2 linked regions of the Prosthecodimorpha staleyi genome follow. The protein of the gene in region 1 interacts with the protein of each later gene in a pairwise test. Links are inferred from orthologs where the notes say so. Each region holds a gene or a part of one and is shown in the gene's direction. Other genes may lie near its edges.

The links.
Region 2: the proteins of recO (region 1) and recR interact in binary tests that used the Escherichia coli proteins (3 or more experiments, as listed by UniProt). The link is inferred for Prosthecodimorpha staleyi from one-to-one orthologs.

Annotation. Positions count from the first base shown.
Region 1 is NZ_JAHHZF010000005.1:147,839-154,507, reverse strand. What follows is about bases 2,462-5,363. They hold recO (DNA repair protein RecO), read left to right. Parts: upstream 2,462-3,491; coding sequence 3,492-4,235; downstream 4,236-5,363. Other genes in these bases: parC (DNA topoisomerase IV subunit A), read left to right, coding at 4,288-5,363; KL771_RS11370 (glycosyltransferase), read left to right, coding at 2,462-3,408. Also shown: lepB (signal peptidase I), read left to right, coding at 1-318; rnc (ribonuclease III), read left to right, coding at 318-1,040; GTPase Era, read left to right, coding at 1,133-2,131; more of KL771_RS11370, read left to right, coding at 2,167-2,461; more of parC, read left to right, coding at 5,364-6,567. UniProt on the Escherichia coli protein: Involved in DNA repair and RecF pathway recombination.
Region 2 is NZ_JAHHZF010000007.1:23,211-29,854, reverse strand. What follows is about bases 1,225-4,101. They hold recR (recombination mediator RecR), read left to right. Parts: upstream 1,225-2,291; coding sequence 2,292-2,912; downstream 2,913-4,101. Other genes in these bases: KL771_RS14720 (peptidylprolyl isomerase), read right to left, coding at 3,000-3,845; KL771_RS14730 (hypothetical protein), read right to left, coding at 1,976-2,152; KL771_RS14735 (YbaB/EbfC family nucleoid-associated protein), read left to right, coding at 1,592-1,912; KL771_RS14740 (DNA polymerase III subunit gamma/tau), read left to right, coding at 1,225-1,530. In the rest of the region: more of KL771_RS14740, read left to right, coding at 1-1,224; preprotein translocase subunit SecA, read left to right, coding at 4,227-6,644. UniProt on the Escherichia coli protein: May play a role in DNA repair. It seems to be involved in an RecBC-independent recombinational process of DNA repair. It may act with RecF and RecO.

The DNA of each region.
Region 1 (6,669 bases):
TTCGGCACCTCGTTCCATATCCGACGCTACCGCGAGACCTTGCCGAACGGCGTCAGCTACACCGTTCTCGATATGTATCAGGACGGAAGTGCCGACAATACCGAAGAATATGTCGTTCCGGCCGGCCACTATTTCATGATGGGCGACAACCGCGACAACTCCACCGATAGCCGCTTTACGCGCGATGTCGGTCCGGTTCCGTTTGAAAATCTGATCGGCCGTGCCGAGATCATCTTCTTCTCGATCGACGGCGTTGCCTGGCAGTTCTGGAACTGGCCCTGGTCGATCCGCTGGAACCGCCTGCTCGGCACGCTCTGATGGCGCAGGGTATGGAACCGCTGGCGGCGCTGGAAGCGCGCATCGGCTACGGCTTTGCCGATCGGAAGCTGCTGACGCGCGCCCTGACCCACACCAGCGCAACCTCCAACCCGGCCGACAGCTACCAGCGGCTCGAATTTCTCGGCGATCGGGTGCTGGCCCTGTCCGTCGCCGCCATGGCCTACGAGACCTATCCGCGCGCGGAGGAGGGCGAGCTCGCCCGCCGGCTGAATGCGCTGGTCAAGCGGGAGACTTGCGCGGAGGTCGGCCGCCGGCTCGAACTCGGCGCCGTGATGCGGCTGGGCGCCGGCGAGGCCCAGACCGGCGGCCGCAACCGCACCGCCATCCTCGGCGACGTGACCGAGGCGCTGATCGCCGCGATCTATCTTGACGGCGGCTTCGAGCCGGCCTGCGCCTTCGTCGAGCGGCACTGGCGCGATATGATGATGTCCGCGCGCGGTCCGCTGCGCGATGCCAAGACGACGCTGCAGGAGTGGGTCCAGGGCCGCGGACTTCCGGCACCGGTCTATCGCGAGGTCGGCCGCTGCGGACCCGATCACGATCCGGAATTCACCATCGCGGTCGATCTCTCCGGTCTCGAAGGCGCCGAAGGCCGCGGGCGCTCCAAACGCGAGGCGGAGCAGAACGCCGCCACCGCCATTCTGGTGCGTGAGGGTCTGTGGTCGGAAGACGGCCCGATCGTCGCGGCGTCCGAGCGCTGAGACCTCCGCCCATTCATCCCACGACTGCGCCGTCCGATCGCGATATGATCCGCCGGACCGGCGCCTCATCAGATCCGGAACGGACACGACCCATGGCCGAAGAGCCCGAAGACATCTCCGCCGACGACGATTTCGAGCCGGTACCGCTCAACAAGAAGGCCAAGGCGGCGCTGCGTCGGGCCGAGGCGGCGGCGTCTTCGACGCGGGCCGGTTTCGTCGCCCTGATCGGTGCGCCCAATGCCGGCAAGTCGACCCTGCTCAACCAGCTCGTCGGCGCCAAGGTCTCGATCGTCACCCACAAGGTGCAGACGACCCGCAACCTGATCCGCGGCATCGCCATGCAGGACGGCGCGCAGGTCATCTTCGTCGACACGCCCGGCATCTTCCGGCCGCGCCGCCGGCTCGACCGCGCCATGGTCACCTCCGCCTGGGGCGGGGCGGCCGATGCCGATCTGGTCGCGCTGCTGATCGACGCCAAGAAGGGTCTCGACGACGGCGCGCTGGCCGTACTCGAGCGCCTCGCCGAAGTGCGCCAGCCGAAGGTGCTGATCCTCAACAAGATCGACCTGCTCCGCCGCGACGCGCTCCTGGCGCTCGCCGCGCAGGCCAGCGCCAAGGCCGCCTTCGAGGCGGTGTTCATGGTCTCGGCGATGAACGGCGACGGCGTCCAGGACGTGCTGGCCTGGTTCGGCCGGCATGTGCCGACCGGACCCTGGCTCTATCCGGAGGACCAGATCTCCGACCTGCCGCTGCGCCAGCTCGCCGCCGAGGTCACCCGCGAGAAGGTCTTCCTGCGTCTCCACGACGAACTGCCCTACGAATCGACCGTGGAGACCGAGCAGTGGAAGCAGATGCGCAACGGCTCGATCCGCATCGAGCAGGTCATCTACGTCGCGCGCGAAAGCCAGAAGCGTATCGTACTCGGCGAGAAGGGCCAGACCATCAAGGCCATCTCGATGGCCGCGCGCGAGGAGATCGCCGAGATCGCCGAGAAGCCGGTGCACCTGTTCCTGTTCGTGAAGGTGCGCGAGAACTGGTCCGACGACCCGGAACGCTACCGCGAGATGGGGTTGGAGTTCCCGACCGAGTGACGGCGGTCGTCCGGATCGGTTAGGCTCGACCCGCCATGCCGCTCTCCGTCCTCCTGGTGCACAACAACTTCCCCGGCCAGTTCGGTTTTCTGGCCGAAGCCCTGCGCGCGCGCGGGGACCGGGTGGCGGCGATCGCGCAGGACGGGGCGCCGGGGGTGCCGGGCGTGCCGATCATGCGCTGGGGGCTGAAGCGCGGCACGACCAAGGGCATCTTCGAGCCGGCGGTCCGGGCCGAGGCCGATTTCCTGCGCGGGCGGGCGGCGGCGCGGGCCGCGGAGGCGCTGAAGGCCAAGGGTTTCGCGCCGGATGTCATCGTCGGCCATCCGGGCTGGGGCGAGACGCTGTTCCTCGGCGAGATTTTCCCGGCGGCGCGGCGCATCGAATATGCCGAGTTCTACTACCGCAGCCGCGGCGGCGATGTCGGTTTCGATCGGGAATTCGCCAAGGAGACCTTGGACGAGCTCTGCCGCGTCCACGCCAAGAACGCCTCGATGCTGCTGGCGCTGGCCGAGGCCGACGCGGTCGTTGCCCCGAGCCGGTTCCAGGTGTCGATGCTGCCGCCGCGGCTCGCGCGCGATGCCCATGTCATCCACGAGGGCGTCGACCTCGCCGCGATCCGGCCCGATCCCGCCGCCCGCTTCGCGCTGCCGGACGGCCGCATCCTCGATCGAACGACGCCCTTCGTCACCTTCGTCAACCGCCGCTTCGAGCCGCTGCGCGGCGCGCATGTCTTCGTCCGCGCGCTGCCGGCTTTCCTGGCCGCGGTGCCGGAGGCCGAGGTGGTGCTGATCGGTGCCGCCGACGGCAAGGGCTACGGCACGCCGCCGCCCGAGGGCCGGACCTGGCGCGACATCTTCTGGGCCGAGATCGCGGATGCGGTCGATCCGCGCCGCGTGCATTTCGTCGGTACCCTGCCGCATGGCCGCATGCTCGATGCGATCCGGGCCGGTGCGGCGCATGTCTATCTGACCTATCCGTTCGTCGCCTCCTGGTCGCTGTTCGAGGCTATGGCGGTGGAAGCTCTGGTGATCGGCTCGGCGACCGCCCCGGTCCAAGAGGTGGTCGAGCACGGCCGCAACGGCCTGCTGGTCGACTTCTTCGATCGCGCGGCACTGGCCGACACCATGGCGGCGGCCTGCCGGCGGCCGGCGGATTTCACGGCCCTGCGCGGGGCGGCGCGCGAGACCATCGCGGCGCGCTACGACCGTGCCCGGATCGGGGTCAGGCCCTGGCTTGACCTGATCGACGCGGTCGCCGGGGAGGGGCCGCGTCCGTGACCGATCCGGCAACGGCAACCGATGCCCGTATCGTGTCCGCCGCCCGCCTTCTGCCGGACGGGCCGGCCGGATAGACTGGCGCCATGGAGTGGACCGACGAGGCGATCGTGCTCGGCCTGCGCCGGCAGGGCGAATCCCACGCCGTGCTGGAGGCGATGACGCGCGAACGGGGGCGGCATCTGGGTCTCGTGCGCGGCGCGCGCTCGCAGAAGCTCGCCGCCGCGCTGCAGACCGGCAACCGCCTGCGCCTCGTCTGGCGCGCGCGGCTCGACGAGCATCTCGGCAGCTACGCGGTCGAGCCGATCGGCTTCCGCGCCGCCGGCTTCATGGAGAGCCCGATCGCGCTCTTGGCGGCGCAGACCCTCGCGGCGCTGCTCCGGCTCGTCTCGGAACGCGACCCGCATCCCGAGCTCTATGCCGCCCTCGACGAGGTGCTCGACCGCATCGGCGACCCGGTCGAGACCGGCGAACTCGTCGTGCGCTTCGAACTGATGCTGCTCGAAGGGCTCGGCATCGGGCTGGATCTGTCCGCCTGCGCCCTGACCGGGGCGACGCGCGATCTGGCCTGGGTCAGCCCGAAGACCGGCCGGGCCGCCAGCCGGGAGGCCGGCGCGCCCTTCGCCGACCGGCTGTTGCCGCTGCCCGCTTTCCTGGCGCCGGCGGACGGGTCGAACCATCCGCCGCCGGACGGGGCCGATCTTGCGGCCGGATTCCGGCTGACCGGCCATTTTCTCGCCCGCCATGCCGCGCAGGAGCGCGGGCGCGACCTGCCCGAGACGCGCGACCGGCTGCTGGCGCTGATCCAGCGGGGCGCCGGCGGTGCGTGACGGCGGGGCGTCCAGGCTTGCCCTTCGGGGGGAGATGGCGTAACGGGAACATATGGGAAACAGGGTGATTCCGCCGTCCGATGGCGGCGACGAGAGCGGGCCGGGCGGCGAGGTGCTGCCGGTCAATCTGCGCGACGCGCTGGAAGAGCGCTACCTCGCCTATGCCCTGTCGACCATCATGCATCGCGCGCTACCGGACGTGCGCGACGGGCTGAAGCCGGTGCACCGGCGCCTGCTCTACGCCATGCGGGCGTTGCGGCTCGATCCCGGCTCGGCCTTCAAGAAATGCGCCCGCGTCGTCGGCGACGTGATCGGCAAGTTCCATCCGCACGGCGACCAGTCGGTCTACGACGCCATGGTGCGGCTCGCGCAGGATTTCGCGCAGCGCTATCCGCTGGTCGACGGGCAGGGCAATTTCGGCAATATCGACGGCGATAACCCGGCCGCCATGCGCTACACCGAGGCGCGGCTGACCGAGGTGGCGGCGCTCCTCCTCGAAGGCATCGACGAGGACGCGGTCGATTTCCGCCCGACCTATGACGGCTCCGAGGAGGAGCCGGTCGTGCTGCCCGGCGCCTTCCCGAACCTGCTCGCCAACGGCTCGTCCGGCATCGCCGTCGGCATGGCGACCTCGATCCCGCCGCACAATGCGCATGAGCTGTGTCGCGCCGCCCTGAAGCTGATCGAGGCACCGGAGACCGGTATCGAGGACCTGGTCGAGATCGTGCCCGGGCCGGACTTCCCGACCGGCGGCATCATCGTCGAAAGCCGCGCCTCGATCCTGGAGAGCTACCGGACGGGACGCGGCGCCTTCCGGGTCCGGGCGCGCTGGCACACCGAGGATCAGGGCCGCGGCACCTGGGTGGTGGTGGTCACCGAAATCCCCTACCAGGTCGCCAAGAGCCGCCTGATCGAGAAACTGGCCGACCTGATCAACGAGCGCAAATTGCCGCTGGTCGACGACGTGCGCGACGAATCCGCCGAGGATGTGCGCGTCGTCTTCGTGCCCAAGAGCCGCAATGTCGAGCCCGGCCTGATGATGGAATCGGTCTTCAAGCTGTCCGAGCTCGAAAGCCGCATTTCCCTCAACATGAACGTCCTGTCGGGCGGCATCGTCCCAAAGGTGATGGGCCTCAAGGACGTGCTGGTCGAATGGCTCGACCACCGCCGCGAGGTGCTGCTGCGCCGCTCGCGCCACCGGCTCGGCGTGATCGAGAAGCGGCTCGAAATCCTCGGCGGCCTGCTGATCGCCTATCTGAACATCGACGAGGTGATCCGCATCATCCGCGAGGAAGACGAGCCGAAGCAGGTGCTGATGGCCCGCTTCGACCTGACCGACGTCCAGGCCAATGCGATCCTCGACATGCGGCTGCGCAACCTGCGCAAGCTCGAGGAATTCGAGATCCGCAAGGAGCACGAGGCGCTGACCATCGAGGCCGGGCAGATCCGCGACCTGCTGGCCTCGGTCGACAAGCAGTGGAAGGTGGTCGCGCTGCAGATCCGCGAGGTCGCCGCCACCTTCGGACCGGAGACCAAGCTCGGCAAGCGCCGCACGACCTTCGCGGATGCGCCCGGCCACGCCCAGGAGGACATCAAGGAAGCGATGATCGAGCGCGAGGCGATCACCGTTGTGGTCTCCGAGAAGGGCTGGATCCGCGCCCTGAAGGGCCATCTCGACGATTTCGCGCGGCTCGACTTCAAGCAGGGCGACAAGCTCCGGGTCGCCTTCAAGGCGGAGACCACCGACAAGATTGTCGTCTTCTCAACCGCCGGCCGCGTCTTCACGCTCGATGCCTCCAAGCTGCCGGGCGGGCGCGGCCATGGCGAGCCGATCCGCATCCAGGTCGATCTCGACGAGGACCAGGACGTGCTGGATGTCTTCGTCCATCGCCCGGACCGCCGCCTGCTGGTCGCCACGCGCGAGGGCAAGGGCTTCATCGTGCCCGAGGCCGAGGTGGTGGCGCAGACCCGCAAGGGGCGCCAGGTGGTCAATGTCGCGGCCAAGGACGAGGTCCGCCTGGTGCGCACCGTGCCGCCGGGCGCGACCCATGTCGCGACGATCGGCGACAATCGCAAGTTCCTGGTCTTCCCCATCGAGCAGGTCGCCGAGATGGCGCGCGGTTCCGGCGTGCGCCTGCAGCGCTTCAAGGATGGCGGTCTGGCCGATCTCAAATGCTTCAACGGCGCCGAGGGGCTGGTCTGGACCAGTTCCGGCGGATCGAGCTTCACGCGCTCGCTCGACGACCTGAAGGATTGGCTCGGCAACCGCGCCGATGCCGGCCGCCTGCCGCCGCGCGGCTTTCCGGCCACCAACCGGTTCGACAACGCCTGAGGCGTCTGAGTATCGAACCGGTTCGATGACGCCTGAGGCGTCGGAGTATCGAACCGGTTCGACAACGCCCGAACGGCCGGTCCGAATTCGGCTGCCCGCCAG
Region 2 (6,644 bases), on another replicon or contig:
CTGGAGGAACCGCCCGAGCATGTGAAGTTCATCTTCGCGACGACCGAGATCCGCAAGGTGCCGGTGACCATCCTGTCGCGCTGCCAGCGCTTCGACCTGCGCCGCATCGAGGCCGGCGTGCTGACCGCCCATCTGCGCCGGATCGCCGAGGCCGAGCGGGTCGGGATCGAGGACGAGGCGCTGCGCCTGGTCGCGCGCGCCGCGGAGGGCTCGGTGCGCGACAGCCTGTCGCTGCTCGACCAGGCCATCGCCCATGGCGAGGGGCAGATCACCGCCGACCAGATCCGCGAGATGCTCGGCCTCGCCGACCGCACCCGGGTGATCGACCTGTTCGGCCAGGTCATGCGCGGCGACGTGGCGGCGGCGCTGCAGGAACTCGAGGCGCAGTATGCGGTCGGCGCCGACCCGGCGACGGTGATCGCCGATCTCGCCGAATTCACCCATTTCGTCACACGGCTGAAGCTGGTGCCCGGTGCGGCCGAGGACGGCGCGGCGACCGAGGCGGAGGTGACGCGCGGCCGCGACTATGCCGAGGGCCTGTCGCTCCGGGTGCTCGGGCGCGCCTGGCAGATGCTGCTCAAGGGCTTCGACGAGGTCAAGACGGCGCCGAAGCCGCTGGCGGCGGCCGAGATGGTGATCGTCCGGCTCGCCTATGCGGCCGACCTGCCGACCCCCGACGAGGCGCTGAAGCTATTGCGCGACGCCGGTGGCTCCGGAGGCCCGTCACCGGGTCCGTCCGGTGGCGGCCTGTCGGGTGCGGGCGGTGGGGCCGGTGGCCCTCCTCGCATGGCCGGCGGCTCGCAGGGACCGGGCGGCGGCGCCATGCCGGGGGCGCCGACCGCCTCGGGCGAACCGCGCGCCGCACCCCGGTTGGTCGCCTCGTCGGCCGCCATGGCATCCGCGGCGCCAGCCGGCGCCCAGGCCGCCGCGGTCCCGTCTCCGGCGGCCCCGTGGGAGGAGCCGCGCGCGTCTGCCGTACAACCGTCCCCTTCCCCTTCCCCTTCCCCGGTACCCGCCGCCACCGCGCCCGCCGGCGACACGCGCCCGCTCAACAGTCTCGAGGACATCGCCGCGCTCGCCGCCGAGAAGCGCGACATCCGGCTGAAACTCGCCATCGAGCGGCAGCTGCGGCCGGTACGCGTCGAGGACGGGCGGATCGAGTTCTCGCCGACCCCCGAGGCGGCGAAGGATCTGGCCCAGGAACTGGGTCGCAAGCTCGGCGACTGGACCGGCCGGCGCTGGATGATCGCCATCTCGCGCGAGACCGGCGGGGCGACGGTCGCCGAGGAGCGCGAGGCGGCCCGCAACCGGCTGGTCACCGACGCCCGCGCCGATCCGCTGGTTGCCGCCGTGCTGAAGCGCTTCCCCGGCGCCATGATCGTCGACGTGCGCGTCCACAAGACGGCCGAAGAGGAGGCCGCGGCGGCGGCGGGCGCGCCGATCCTGCCGGCCGGGTCGGAGGATTTGCCGGCGGACGCCTACACGGCACCGGTCGACATGGACGATCCGGGCTGGGCGCCGGACGATTGACGGTCGCAAACGGCCGCCTGCACCCCAGATTCCATGAACACCCCCAACCCGAGGAGCTCCGATGGACTTCCTGAAGATGATGAAGCAGGCCAAGGACATGCAGGCGCGGATGGCGGGCCTGCAGGACGAACTGGCCACGATCGAGGTGTCCGGCGCCTCCGGTGCGGGCCTCGTCACCGTCACGGTCTCCGGCAAGGGCGAGATGCGCTCGGTCAAGATCGACCCGTCGCTGCTGAAGCCGGACGACGCGGAAATCCTTGAGGATCTGATCGTCGCGGCGCATCGCGACGCGAACGCCAAGGCGGAAGCGGCGATCGCCGCCAAGATGGCCGAACTGACCGGCGGTCTCGGCCTGCCGGCCGGTTTCAAGCTGCCGTTCTGACGCCGGCCCGGGCTCGCGCGTGCCGGCCGGCTCGAAGGGTTTGGGTTTCGGAACCTGGGGCGGTCAGACGGTGCGGTCGAGCACGCGACCGAGGCCGGAGGTGATCGGGGCCTTGGTGACCTCCTTCTCGACGACCTTCTCCTTGTCTTCCTTGCGGGTCTCGGTGGCCTGGCGATCGAGACGCGTGTTGCCGCCGAGATCGATGAAATGCTTCCGCTGCGCCTTGTCCACGCTGGTCATGCCGCTTCTCGCCCCCTGTTCTGCGGCGGATCGTTGGACGGCATCCGTGAATCCCGACTTGCGCGGATCGTTCAAAGTCTAGGCAATCTGGAAATTTCCGGGGAGGAATTGCGGCTCCCCGCCGACGAGGCCCATTCCCATGTCGAAATCCATCGCCGGGCCCGAGATCGAGCGTCTGATCCAGCTGCTCGGCAAGCTGCCCGGGCTCGGGCCGCGTTCGGCGCGGCGGGCCGCCCTGGCGCTCGTGAAGCGCAAGGAAACCCTGCTGGCCCCGCTGGCGCGCGCCTGCACTGAGGTCAACGAAAAGGTCGGCGTGTGCACGGTCTGCGGCAATGTCGACACCGTCGATCCCTGTTCGATCTGCCGCGATCCGCGCCGCGACGAGAGCACGATCGTGGTGGTCGAGGACGTGTCCGATCTCTGGGCCCTGGAGCGGGCCGGCGCGATGGCGGCGCGCTATCACGTGCTCGGCGGGGTGATGTCGCCGCTCGACGGCATCGGCCCGGACGACCTGAACATTCGCGGCCTGATCGAACGCTGCCGCTCGGGCCGCGTCGGGGAGGTCATCCTCGCGGTCAACGCCACCGTCGAGGGCCAGACGACCGCGCATTACATCACCGGCGAGATCGCCGGTCTTAAGGCCGACGGGATCGACGTGACGGTGACCCGGCTGGCCCATGGCGTGCCGGTCGGCGGGGAACTCGACTATCTCGACGACGGCACTTTGGCGGCGGCCCTGAAAGCGCGGACGCGGTTCTGAGCCCGGGGCCCCCGCGCCCACGAAAAAGCCGGCGCCGCGGGGATGTCCGTGACGCCGGCTCGAAGCGCCCGCGGCCGGGCGGTCAGATCACTTCTTCGCGCCGAGCGCGGTCTCGTCGATTTCGACCTTCGCGGTCTTCTTCAGCTGGGTGAGCGCTTCGGAGAACTTCTCCTGGACGACCTGCTGGCGGAGCTGGTCCTTGACCTCGTCGAGGCTCGGTACCTTCTGCTTGCGCTTGTCCTCGACACGGATGACGTGAAAGCCGAATTGGGTCTGCACCGGGGTCTTGGTGAACTCGCCCGGCTTCAGCTCCTGCACGGCCTTGTCGAACTCGGCGACCATTTCGCCGGCGCCGAAATAGCCGAGATCGCCGCCTTCCTTGGCCGAGCCCGGATCCTGCGACTTGTCGGCCGCGATCTTGGCGAAATCGCCGCCCTTGGCGATGTCGGCGATAATCGCGTCGGCCTCTTCCTTGGTCTTGACCAGGATGTGGCGGGCGCGGGTCTCCTCCGGCGGGGTGGTGCCGCCGACATACTTGTCGTAGGCCGCCTTCACATCGGCGTCAGTGACGGAGCCGTCGACCTTGATCTTCACGAATTCGTTGATCAGCAGACGCTGCCGCAGGTTCTCCAGCCGCTTCTTGAATTCGTCCGACGCGCCGAGGCCGTCCTTGTCGGCCTGACCGGCGAGGATCTGGATGTCGATCAGGCGGTCGAGCGCGGCGCGGCGGCGGGCCGGTTCCGGCAACTGGGCAAACTGCTGCGACATCTCGGCCATCACGGCGGCAAGGTCGGACTCCGTGATCGGCTTGCCGTCGACGGTCGCGATCTTCTTGTCCTCCGCGGCCGCGGCGGGCGTCCATCCGGCCGATCCGATCACGGCCGCCGAGGCCAGAAGGGCGGCCAGGACCGCGATGCGTGACGCTTTGATCATCGGAACTATCCTTCGATGGTTTCTTCGCCCCGATAGGGACCGATTGCGGCGGGGCCGTGAATTCGGGCCGGCACATTGGTGCAAAGCCGTGACGTTGACAACAGGGAGGCCCCCACTTATCTCTGCCGCGGCCCCCCGTGGCGCCGGGTTTCGGCTCGTCTTGCGACGGGCTGTCGCGCCCCGCCAGCCCCTCTCGCCGGCTCGCCGCGCGGAGTTGAAAAACGAGGGCCGGTCGAGGGCGGCACGAGGGCTGTTCCGGACCCCGGGGCACGCGTTTCGTTTTCCCTCGGTCGCATTTCCATGAAATCTTCCGGTCGCGCCGGACGGAGCCGATCAGGCGTTCCGGCGGCGTCGCGGACCGACAGTCAGGAAAGGCCCTCCATGTTCGGGCTCGGAAATCTCGCCAAGAAGCTGTTCGGCTCCGCCAACGATCGCAAGGTGAAGGCCTACCGGCCGCGGGTTGAGGCCATCAATGCCCTTGAGGCCGAGCTCGCGCTGCTGACCGACGACGAACTCCGGGCACGCACGGAGACGTTCCGCGCCAACCTGGCCGCCGGCACCAAGCTCGACGATCTGCTGGTCCCGGCCTTTGCGACCGTGCGGGAGGCCGCCAAGCGCGCGATCGGGCAGCGGCATTACGATGTGCAGCTGATCGGCGGCATGGTGCTGCACGAGGGCAAGATTTCCGAGATGCGCACCGGCGAAGGCAAGACGCTGGTCGCGACCCTGCCGGTCTATCTCAATGCCCTGACCGGCAAGGGCGTGCATGTCGTCACCGTCAACGACTATCTCGCCTCGCGCGACGCCGAATGGATGGGGCGGGTCTATCGCTTCCTCGGCCTGACCGTCGGCGTGATCGTGCACGGTCTCGACGACGAGCAGCGCAAGGTCGCCTATGGCTGTGACGTGACCTACGGCACCAACAACGAGCTCGGCTTCGACTATCTGCGCGACAATATGAAGTACGAGGTCGGCCAGATGGTCCAGCGCGGCCATCACTACGCGATCGTCGACGAGGTCGACTCGATCCTGGTCGACGAGGCGCGCACGCCGCTGATCATTTCCGGCCCGCTCGACGACCGCTCCGAGCTCTACAACACCATCGACGCCTTCATTCCGCGGCTGACCGCCAAGGAAGACTACGAGATCGACGAGAAGCAGCGCACCGCCTCCTTCACCGAGGCCGGCATGGAGAAGCTCGAGCGGACGCTGGCCGAGGCCGGCCTGCTCAAGGGCGAGAACCTGTTCGACGTCGAGAACGTGACCGTCGTCCATCACGTCAATCAGGCGCTGCGCGCCCATTCGCTGTTCCAGCGCGACAAGGACTATATCGTCAAGAACGACGAGGTCGTGATCATCGACGAATTCACCGGCCGCATGATGCCCGGCCGGCGCTATTCGGAAGGCCTGCACCAGGCTCTTGAGGCCAAGGAGCACGTCAAGATCCAACCCGAGAACCAGACGCTGGCCTCGATCACCTTCCAGAACTACTTCCGCATGTACGAGAAACTCGGCGGCATGACCGGCACGGCCATGACCGAGGCGGACGAGTTCATGGACATCTACCGTCTGGAAGTGATCGACATCCCGACCAACCTGCCGGTCCAGCGGATCGACGACGACGACGAGGTCTATCGGACCAACGAGGAGAAGTATCGGGCGATCATCCGCCTGATCGAGGAGTGCAAGGGGCGCGGGCAGCCGATCCTGGTCGGTACCACCTCGATCGAGAAGTCCGAACTGCTCGCCCATCTTTTGGTCAAGGCCGGTTTCCGCCAGGCCGACCCGACCGATCCGGCCGCCTTCCGCGACCTCTATGACGGCGACCAGAAGTCGACCACCGAGAAGGTCTTCACGGTCCTCAACGCCCGCTACCACGAGCAGGAAGCCGCGATCGTCGCGGAAGCCGGCATTCCGGGCGCGATCACGATCGCGACCAACATGGCCGGCCGCGGCACCGACATCCAGCTCGGCGGCAATGTCGACATGCGCGTGCGCTACGAGCTGAAGGACATGGCCGAGGGGCCGGAGCGGGACGCGGCGGTCGAGCGGATCAAGGCCGACGTGGCGCGGCTGAAGGACCAGGCGCTGAAGGCCGGCGGCCTGTTCGTGCTGGGCACCGAGCGTCACGAAAGCCGGCGCATCGACAACCAGCTGCGCGGCCGCTCCGGCCGTCAGGGCGACCCGGGCCATTCCAAGTTCTTCCTGTCGCTGCAGGACGACCTGATGCGCATCTTCGGCACCGACCGCATGGACGGGATGCTGCAGAAGCTCGGCCTCAAGGAAGACGAAGCCATCATCCATCCCTGGATCAACAAGGCGCTGGAAAAGGCGCAGCAGAAGGTCGAGGCGCGCAACTTCGACATCCGCAAGAACCTGCTCAAGTTCGACAACGTCATGAACGACCAGCGCCGCGTCGTGTTCGACCAGCGCGTCGAGCTGATGCAGGGCGAGTTCGTCCGCGAGACCACCGACGGCATGCGCCATGACGTGATCGCCGATCTGGTGCGCAAGCACATTCCCGAGAATGCCTATGCGGAGCAGTGGGATGTGGCCGGCCTGAAGGCCGAGGTCCAGGAGCATCTCGGTCTCGATCTGCCGATCGAGGACTGGGCCAAGGAAGAGGGCATCGCCGACGAGGAGGTGCAGGACCGCCTGACCAAGGCGGCCGACGCGGTCATGGCCGACAAGCTCGAGCGCTTCGGCGAGGGCATGATGGCCTATGTCGAAAAGGCCGTGCTCCTGCAGACGCTCGACCATCTGTGGCGCGAGCACCTGGTCACGCTCGACCACCTGCGC